3 regions of the Hydrogenophaga aquatica genome follow, and region 2 is predicted to be linked to each of the others. Evidence: riboswitches for the same ligand, from Rfam matches in the RefSeq annotation. Region 2 holds a riboswitch; each other region holds the start of a gene.
What was found. Region 2 has a riboswitch for cyclic di-GMP ahead of ACYVHH_RS17095 (methyl-accepting chemotaxis protein). Riboswitches for the same ligand answer to the same signal wherever they lie in the genome.
Positions count from the first base shown of each region.

Region 1: linked by a shared signal. The riboswitch ahead of ACYVHH_RS03520 (hypothetical protein) and the one ahead of ACYVHH_RS17095 (methyl-accepting chemotaxis protein) in region 2 are both predicted to bind cyclic di-GMP.
Region 3: linked by a shared signal. The riboswitch ahead of ACYVHH_RS03915 (flagellar hook-basal body complex protein FliE) and the one ahead of ACYVHH_RS17095 (methyl-accepting chemotaxis protein) in region 2 are both predicted to bind cyclic di-GMP.

Region 1 covers NZ_BAAGVK010000003.1:35,609-38,877, reverse strand. The annotation lists gene ACYVHH_RS03530 (ABC transporter ATP-binding protein) at 35-1,087, shown strand; gene ACYVHH_RS03525 (HAD family hydrolase) at 1,105-1,731, shown strand; gene ACYVHH_RS03520 (hypothetical protein) at 1,737-2,042, opposite strand; cyclic di-GMP riboswitch class I at 2,259-2,353, opposite strand; gene ACYVHH_RS03515 (SemiSWEET family sugar transporter) at 2,356-2,652, opposite strand; gene ACYVHH_RS03510 (DUF1653 domain-containing protein) at 2,777-3,019, shown strand; gene ypfH (esterase) at 3,016-3,269, shown strand, end outside.
Region 2 covers NZ_BAAGVK010000025.1:73,169-76,437, reverse strand. The annotation lists gene ACYVHH_RS17095 (methyl-accepting chemotaxis protein) at 67-1,641, opposite strand; cyclic di-GMP riboswitch class I at 1,789-1,880, opposite strand; gene ACYVHH_RS17090 (bifunctional diguanylate cyclase/phosphodiesterase) at 1,962-3,269, opposite strand, start outside.
Region 3 covers NZ_BAAGVK010000003.1:124,090-127,358, reverse strand. The annotation lists gene fliF (flagellar basal-body MS-ring/collar protein FliF) at 1-1,023, opposite strand, end outside; gene ACYVHH_RS03915 (flagellar hook-basal body complex protein FliE) at 1,067-1,387, opposite strand; cyclic di-GMP riboswitch class I at 1,550-1,644, opposite strand; gene pyk (pyruvate kinase) at 1,877-3,269, shown strand, end outside.

The DNA.
Region 1 (3,269 bases), on a different contig from region 2:
CCACCTTGACACGACCGCTTTCCTGGAGCCTGACATGACCACGAATACCTACGGCATCGAATTCCGCAACGTGACCAAACGCTATGGCGACGCAGCGTCGCCCCTGGTGGTGCGCGGCATCGATTTTTGCGTCCCGCGCGGCACGCTCACCACCATCCTCGGCCCCTCGGGCTGCGGCAAGACGACCACGCTGCGCATGATCGCGGGGCTGGAAACCCCCAGCAGCGGGCAGATCCTGATCGACGGACGCGACGTGACCACGCTGGGCCCGGCCGACCGCAACGTGAGCATGGTGTTCCAGAACTATGCGCTGTTCCCGCACATGACAGTGCTGCAGAACGTGGGCTACGGCCTGAGCGTGGGCCGCGCATCGGCCCGCGAGACCGAAGACCGCGCCCGCGCAGCCCTGGCCACGGTCGGCCTGTCCGGCATGGACCAGCGTTACCCCAGCGAGCTGTCCGGCGGCCAACAGCAGCGCGTGGCCGTGGCCCGCGCGCTGGTCATCGAACCGGCGGTGCTGCTGTTCGACGAGCCCCTGTCCAACCTGGACGCGCGGCTGCGCCGCAGCATGCGCGAGGAAATTCGCAGCCTGCAACAGCGCCTGGGCCTGACCGTGGCCTACGTGACGCACGACCAGAGCGAGGCCCTGGCCGTGAGCGACCAGATCATCGTGATGGACGGCGGCAACATCGCCCAGGCGGGCACACCGCAAGAACTGTACGAGCGCCCGCGCAGCACCTTTGTGGCGGGCTTCATGGGCGAGGCCATGCTCTACGACGGCAACTCGTTGCCCGACGGGCAGGTGCAGGTCGGCCCGCTGGCGCTGATGCCACGGCACCGATGCGCGGCGGGTGCAGTCAAGGTGGCCATTCGCCCGGAAGCCTGGCAGGCCACCGCGCCCGCCGAAGGCACACTCAACGGCACGCTCACCAAACAGGCCTACCTGGGCAGCCACCAGGAACTCACGGTGGACACGGCCTTGGGCCCGATTTTCGTGATCAGCTCCGACGTGCACCGCGCCTGGCAGCTGGGTGACACTGTGGGCCTGGCACTCGACGGTCACGGCGTGTCCGTGGTCAGCATCTGAAAGACAAGGAAAAACTCATGATTCAACGCGTGGTATTCGACCTGGGCGGCGTCGTCTTCAACTGGCAGCCGCTGGTGGTGCTGGGGCAGCTGCTGCCGCAGCGCATTCAGAACGAGGAACAGGCCCGCCACTGGGCAGGCGAAATTTTCCAGACCTTCCACCCGGAAAGCGACTGGGCGCTGTTCGACCTGGGGCAGATCGAACCGCCTGCGCTGGCCAGCCGCATTGCGCAGCGCACCGGGCTGACCGAGGACGAGGTGCACACCGTCATCGAAGGCATTCCGCCGCACCTCACCCCCATGAGCGAAACGGTGGACCTGATCGACACGCTGCACCGCAAGGGTGTGCCGCTGTACTTCCTGTCGAACATGCCCGCGCCGTATGCCGACATCCTGGTCCAGGGCAACGCCTTCTTTGACCGCTTCCGCGACGGCATCTTCTCGGCGCATGTGAACCAGATCAAACCCGAGCGCCCGATTTTCAAGAGCGCCGACGCACGCTTCGGCGCGAGCGGACCGGGCACATTGTTCATTGACGATTCGCGGCCCAACATCGACACCGCGCACGCCCACGGCTGGCACGCGGTGCACTTCCGCGACCCGGCGCAATGCCGTGCGGAGCTGGCGGCACACGGGCTGGTGTAGGCTGGCTAGGCTAGGAAATCCGCCAGCAAGTCGGCTGTCGGGTCGGGCCTGCTCGGGCTTGGCTCGGTCTTCGCCCAGCGGCTGGAAACGCGGTACCAATGCGGCTTCAGGCGGATCACCTCCAGTTGGCCGCTGCTGGACACCCGCCCCCCCATGCTGACTCCCGCAGGCTCCCCCTCAGCAGCCAAGTTCAGGCACCGTTGAGCATGCCTGCGCCATTCGGTCTCGTCTTGACGCTCCGGATGCAGGGCCCTGCGTTGCACCCAGGCCCACACGGCCTGCCAGCCCTCGCGGGTCAGTTCGACATTCATCGAGCAGGCTCCGCGCCAGGCTGCTTAGCCTGGGCGAACCAAGGTTCAGGGAAACACAAGGGGGCGATGAAGGGCATGCGTCGTATCAAAAACACCGGATTGCACAAAATGGGGGGCCAATCTAACAGCCGTGGCAGCACCCGGTGGAGCCGGTATCGACGCGAAGACCGTCCCGGCGGAACTGCCGGAACAGTGGCCGTCAGAGTGAGGTGTCTGACGGGCAACCCCGCTATCGTGTCCCGCCAGGCGAACGGGATGCAGACCGGAGGCTTTGCGGCCCTGGCTTTCGCTCAGGTGTGCCAAGGCGGCGATTCTAGCGGGAGGCCGACCCCGGGCAATGTTGTTGGCGCTTGCCGTACTTCAGGCGCATGCCCAGAATGAGGAGCGCCAGCGTCAGGGTGACAAAGTTGGCCAGGATCACCGGCCAAGATTCCAGGTAGAGACCATAAACCAGCCACAGAGCCACCCCTGCCGTGAACACGCTGTACATGCCCAGGGAGATGCCCGAGACATTGCGGGTCTTGTAGGTCAACCACACCTGCGGCAAAAAGCTGGCGGTGGTCAACACGGCGGCGATCATGCCGACCCATTCGGGCGAGAAGGTAGCCATAGGTGGAGCTAGGTGGGTGATACGTTTGCCCCAGACACGCCAGGGTAAACCCTGGAAAATATACCTTTTCCGGGAATTCCACAAAAGCCCCAGGCCCTTGTTTTAGGCATCGAACCAACAACGCATGACACCCAGCATCCACGTTCCACCCCATTTGCAGCCCGGCCGCCGCCTGCGCCACTACAAGGGGGGCTTGTACGAAGTGACGGGCGCCTGCCTGATCGAGGCCACCCTGGAAACGGGCATTCTCTACCGCCCCCTGCAAGGCGACGGCGCGGCGCTGACCTGGATGCGCCCTGCCGCGGCTTTCGACGAGATGGTGGACACCACGCAGGGCCCCGTCCGGCGTTTTGAGGAGCAGTCATGAGCAGCAGCATCGTCATCCAGCAGCCCGCCGCTGGCGCCAGCCATTTGTTTCTGCTGTTCCACGGCGTGGGCTCCAACGCGCACGACCTGCTGCCCGTTGGGCAGGGCATTGCCCGGCAGTTCCCCGGGGCGATGGTGGTAAGCGTGGACGGCCCACATGCGTCGGACCTGGGCGCAGGAAGGCAGTGGTTCTCGGTGATTGGCGTGACGGAAGAGGGGCGGCCCGCCCGCATTGCGCAGGCCATGCCGCT
Region 2 (3,269 bases):
ACCCACAACGCCATTGGCACTATCGGCCGCCAGGCTGCGACTGTGTCAACGGCGTGATGGGGTGGTTCAGCTTCTGACGTGCCTCAGCGCCAATGGTGCACTGCTGGCTTGCAGACGGAAGATGGACACCGCCTGAACGAGGTCCTGAGCCTGGGAGTTGAGGCTGGTGGCGGCGGCGGCCATCTCCTCGACCAGCGCGGCGTTCTGCTGGGTGGCCTGGTCCATGCTCTGCACCGCCTCGCCAATCTGGGCCACCCCCTCGCTCTGCTCGGTGCTGGCCGCACTGATCTCGCCCATGATGTCGGTGACGCGGCGGATGCTGGCGACCACCTCCTGCATGGTGGCACCCGCGCGGTCCACCAGCTCGCTGCCCTGTTCGACACGGCCGACGCTGTCGGTGATGAGCGCCTTGATCTCCTTGGCCGCCTCGGCACTGCGCTGTGCCAGGCTGCGCACCTCACCCGCGACCACGGCAAAGCCGCGGCCCTGTTCGCCTGCACGCGCGGCTTCCACGGCGGCATTGAGCGCCAGGATGTTGGTCTGGAAGGCGATGCCGTCGATGACGCTGATGATGTCGGCGATCTTGCGCGAGCTGTCGTTGATCTCGCGCATGGTCTGCACGACCTGGGAGACGACCTCGCCGCCCTGGACGGCGACGCTGGAGGCGCTTTGGGCGAGCTGGTTGGCCTGGCGTGCGTTGTCGGCGTTCTGGCGCACGGTGGAGCCCAGCTCCTCCATGGAGGCAGCGGTCTGCTCCAGCGCGCTGGCCTGCGATTCGGTGCGCTGCGACAGGTCCTGGTTGCCCTGCGCGATCTGGGTGCTGGCACTGGCAACGCTGTCTGACCCATGGCGCACCCGTGTGACCACTTGTGCAAGACTGCTCTGCATGGCGGACAGCGATTGCAGCAGCTGGCCAATTTCATCTTGGCCGGAGACCTTGACGCTCTGGCTCAGGTCTCCGTTGCCAATGCGCTCGGCGGCTTGCCGAGCCGTATCCACGCCCCGGGAGATGCCTTTGGACAAGCGCCAGCTGACGAACACCGCAATGCCAATGGTCACCAAGGCCAGCGCGGCGCCAATCACATACAGCTGGCGGAACATGTTTCCCACCTCAGCGTGAGCCGCCCGGACTTGCGCCACCTCGCCTTCCACCAGTTCCTGGGTTGCGCGGACGTAGGCATCGGTGACCGGAACGAACTGGCTTTGCACCAGGGCACGGGCGCCTTCCCCGTCGCCAGCGGCCTTCAGCTCGTTGACTCGGTCGCGGGTGGCCAGCCAGGTCTTGCGGACTTCGCCGACATTCTCGGCGCGGCGCCGCGAATCGGCGTCCTGTACCTTGGCCAGGAAGGTCTTCTGGGTCTCGGTGGTGCCGCGCGATGTGGCCGCCATGGATTCCGTGAAGAACTCGAGCATGGCGCCACCTTCGGAGTAGCCCACGGCGAGCGACCGGGCGGAGTTCTGCCGGACGTCGCCTTGCCACTGGCCCGCCAGTTGCAGCAGCTCCGCTGACAGCGCCATGCGCTCCGATGCCTGTGACACCTGCTCGACGCGCCAGGCGCTGACGCCTGCCAGCAACAGGAAAAGCGATATGACGGCCCCAAAGCCGAGCTGGAGCCTGGTGGAAATCTTGAGGTTTTGCATGGTCCGGGTAGGGCAGCGGGCCCTCTAGCGGTGAGAAATCACCCGGACGAACAGCGGGGCAGCAAAAAAAGCACGGTGCGCTTGAGAAGCGCCGTGCCTTTGCGACATCGAAGGACGGTGATGGCAGGTGGACCCCGCCGGTCAATCGGTGGCAGCCCCGCTGTCATGGCTCTCGGCCGAGAGCGTTAGACCGGAGGCTTTGCGGCCTCGACTTTCGTTCGAGTGTGCCTGGATACGGTGGCAATTGTCACAGATTTTTACATACCACTGCGGGTATGTGGGAAAAACAGTTGTGACCAGATCAGGGGTAATTGCCGGGGTCAGGGCAGGTTGCGGAAGATGGGGAGGTCAATGATCTCGTCTGCCGGACAAGGGCGGCCAAAATGGTAGCCCTGCAGAACGTCCACGCCCAGCTCGCTCAGCAGCGTGGCTGTGTCTTCGTCTTCCACGCCTTCTGCCACGGTGCGCAGCCGGAGCGCCTTGGCCAGGCTGACAATGCCTTGCACCAGCCGCAGCCCCTCTGGGGTGTGCACGCGCCGCACGAAAGAGATGTCGATCTTGAGTTCGCCGATGGGCAACTCGTGCAGCTGGGACAGGGAAGCGTAGCCGGTACCGAAATCGTCGAGGGCGAGGGTGAAGCCCGCCTGTGCCAGTTGTCGCAGCCGTTCCTCGGCGAATTCCACGTCCATCAAGGCGACGGATTCGGTGATTTCCAGCACCAGCGCGTCCGGGTGGAGACCATGCTCGGTCAGGTCCCGCATCATGGCGTCAACAAAGTCCGAGGCGAAGAGTTGCCGCTTCGAGATGTTGATGGACAGCATGAGGTCGGGGTGCGTCTGGCGCCACTGCCGGAACTGCGCAAAGGCCTGGCGCTGCACGCTCTGGCCCAGCTCGCCGATGAGCCCCAGGTTTTCGGCCATGGGGATGAAGCTGCCGGGCGAGATCCATCCGAGGTCGGGGTCGTGCCAGCGAGCCAGGGCCTCCATGCCCACCAGCCGCTGGCGCCCTTGTGCGTCACGGCGGGCGGATACCAAAGGCTGGAACCATACCGTGATGCGGTTTTCACGTACCGCCTGGGCCAGCCGGTTCTGGATGTAGAGCTCTTTCTTGCCCAGGCCCTTGCTGGACATGTCGGAAAACAGCTGGAAGTTGTTGCGGCCCTGGGATTTGGCGTAGAACATGGCGCGGTCGGCCTGGGCCAGCAGGTGGTCCACGTCACCATGGGTGTCGTCCTCGGGGTAGATGGCGATGCCCATGCTGAACGTGGCGTTGATGGCGAGCTCGTCCAGCGTGATTGTCTGACGCATGGCATCGATCATCTTGCGCGCCACGTTGCGTGCGTCATCCACCGAGCTCAGGCCGGGTAGCAACACCACGAACTCGTCGCCGCCCCAGCGTGCCAGCGTGTCCACTTCGCGCAGACAGGCCTTGAGGACCTGGGCCAGCGCCAGCAGATAGGCGTCACCGGTCTTGTGGCCGTAGGCGTCGTTGATGTTCTTGAAGTGGTCCAGGTCGATGAAGCACACGCCCACGTGCTGCCCGTTGCGGCTGGCGTGCTGGATGGCCTGTTTCAGACGGTCTTCCAGCAGGACGCGGTTGGGCAGGCCGGTGAGCGCGTCGTGCAGGGC
Region 3 (3,269 bases), on a different contig from region 2:
GTAGGCATACTGGCGGGTGGTGGCGCTGCGCTGGGCGGTGTTGCCCTCCTCGGCGCCGGGCGTCTTGTCGGGCGCGGCCACCGGACGGTTGCTCAGGGAGCCCGGCACACCCAGCGCCAGCCGGTCGCGGTCAAGCTCTTCGCGCATCGCCTCGTTGGTGATCTTGGGCGCGTCGCCGTAGCGTTCATGGGTTTCCTGCACGCGGTCGTTGTCCACCTCGACGGTGACGCTGACCTGGAAATTCCCATCGCCCAGCAGGGGAGCCAGCAGCGCCTGCGCGTTGCGCCGGACTTCCTCCTGCATGCGATGAGCGGCTTCGTTGCCAAGGCTGCCCACCTCGAACCCCTCGGTCAGGTCGACACGGGCAGACAGCAGGTTGCCCGACTGGTCCACCACGCTGACACGTTTGGCGTCGAGGTTGGCCACACTGCCGGCCACCAGGTTGATGATCGCGGCGATCTGTTCCGCGCCCAGGGTGCGGCCAGGGTGCAGGGTCAGGGCAACGGAAGCCGAGCTCTTGTCTGTGGAACTGGCAACGAACGATGAGGAGCGGGCGATCGACAGGTGCACGCGTGCCTGGCTGACAGGCTCCAGCGCCATGATGCTCTGGGCGAGCTCGCCCTCCAGGCCCCGGCGGAAGCGGACATCCTGGACGAACTGGCTGACGCCCAGCGGGTCGTTGCGGTCGACCAGTTCCAGCCCCTGGGGCAGCTTGGCCACCACGCCCTTGGCGGCCAGCAGCATGCGCACCCGGCCGAGCTGGTCGTCACGCACCAGCACCTGCCCACTGTCGGGGTGGAGCCGGTAGGCAATGCCTTCGCCATCCAGCACGGCCAGCATCTCTGCGGTGGGTACGTTTTCCCGGGCACCGAAAACCGGCTTGTAGGCCGACTGGCTGTTCCACAGGAACATCATGGTCAGCGCGGTCAGGCCAATGGCCAGCACGACCACCGGCAACAGGGGCTTGAGCGCCTGCGGCCGGAACCAGCGGCCCCAGCCGGACTTGGGCTGCCACTGGAGCATGAGGGGTTTGAGCGTGTTCATCACGGTGAGGCTTTCCCGGGACTCAGAGCTGCAGCTTGATGAGCTCGTCGACCGCGCCAACCACCTTGTTGCGCACCTGCATCAGCATGGAAAAGGAGAGGCTGGCCTGCTGGCTGCTGAGCATGGCGCCCACCAGGTCGTCGCTTTCACCGCGCTCGACCGCCGCCATGCGGTCACTGGCCTGCTTGCCCTGGTCGTCCACGGAACGCACCATGGCCCCCATGTGCTCGGCAAAAGACATGGCGGGGCCTGGATCAGCGGCAGACGGCGCAACCACAGGCTCGATCGACGCCTGCATCTGAGCCAGGCTGGCCTGGATCTGGACCAACATCTGAGAAGACATGCTCTAACCTCTTTCTGCGTGACACCCGCAGGGACACTGGTGACCGGGAACCGGCACACCCCAGCAGAAAGACGAGGAGGCAAAGCGAGTCCAATGTGCACCCAAAGTGCACACTGACCCTTGACAGCAAGGACGCCCTCCCAGGGCGCTGGGCACGTCCTTGCCGGCAACCCCGCTATCGTGATCTGCCAGGAGGGCAGACGTTAGACCGGAGGCTTTGCGACCCCGCCTTTCGCGCGGGTGTGCCAACAAGTTGTTACCAATGTTAACAAATTGTTTTGACGTGTACAGCCCCCCTGTCTGAAAAATTTCCCGGTTCTTTGGCCTGTTTACAACAGCCATCCGGCTTCCTTACAGGAACGCCTGACAACGTCCTACGTAACTGGTAACCCCTAGGTAACCACGATCCACGATAATCGAAACCGAGTTACATGGGCAGCGGCGCCGGTCCGCAAAAACCGCCCTCAACATGTTCAGGAGACAAGCACCATGCCATTGCGCGCCACCAAGATCGTCGCCACCCTGGGCCCCGCTTCCAGCGAACCCGCCATGCTCGAAGCCATGATCCGCGCGGGCGTGAACGTGGTGCGGCTGAACTTCTCGCACGGCAAGGCGCAAGACCACATCGACCGCGCTCAACTGGTGCGCGAAGCCGCGCAGCGTGCCGGGCGCGAGGTAGCCATCATGGCAGACCTGCAGGGCCCCAAGATCCGCGTCGGCAAGTTCGCCGAGGGCAAGGTGATGCTGGAGGCAGGGGCGGCTTTCGTGCTTGACGCGGCGCGCACGGAACCAGGTGATCTGCTGGGCGTGGGCCTGGACTACAAGGAACTGCCGCGCGACGTGAAGCCTGGCGACACGCTGCTGCTCAACGACGGCCTGATCGTGCTGAAGGTGCTGCGCGTGGACGGGCCGGCCGTGCATACCGAGGTGGTGATTGGCGGCGAGCTGTCCAACAACAAAGGCATCAACAAGCAGGGCGGCGGCCTGACCGCGCCCGCGCTCACCGCCAAGGACATGGACGACATCAAGACCGCCATGGGCCTGCAGGCCGACTACGTGGCGGTGAGCTTTCCGAAGAACGCCACCGACATGGAGCTGGCCCGCCAGCTCTGCAACGTCGCGGCACCGGCGGGGCACAAGCCTGGGCTGATCGCCAAGATCGAGCGCACCGAGGCCATCCCCGAGCTGGAAAACATCCTGCGTGCCAGCGACGGCATCATGGTGGCGCGCGGTGACCTGGCGGTGGAGGTGGGCAACGCGGTGGTGCCCGCGCTGCAGAAGCGCATGATCAAACTGGCCCGCGAGATGGACAAGGTGGTGATCACCGCCACGCAGATGATGGAGAGCATGATCGTGAACCCGGTGCCGACGCGCGCCGAGGTGAGTGACGTGGCCAACGCCGTGCTGGACGGCACCGATGCCGTGATGCTGAGCGCTGAGACCGCCGCAGGCAAGTACCCGCTGCAGACGGTGCAGGAGATGGCCAAGATCTGCGAGGAAGCCGAGAAGGCCGACAGCTTCGAGCTGGAGTCGGACTTCATGGGCAAGACCTTTGGCCGCATTGACCAGTCCATCGCCATGGGTGCGCTGTTCACCGCTTCGCACCTGGGGGCGAAGGCCATCGTGGCGCTGACCGATTCGGGTTCGACCGCGCTGTGGATGAGCCGCCACAAGGTGGACATCCCGATCTACGCGGTGACGTCGAAGCTGAGCTCGCAGCGCCGCATGACGCTGTACCGCAACGTGCGCCCACTGCTGATGGACACCAGCGCAGACCGCGATACCGCGCTGCTGCAGGCCGAGAACCACCTGAAGGAACGCGGCATCATGCAGCCAGGTGACGTCTACGCCATCACCTGCGGCGAGCCGATGGGCACGCCGG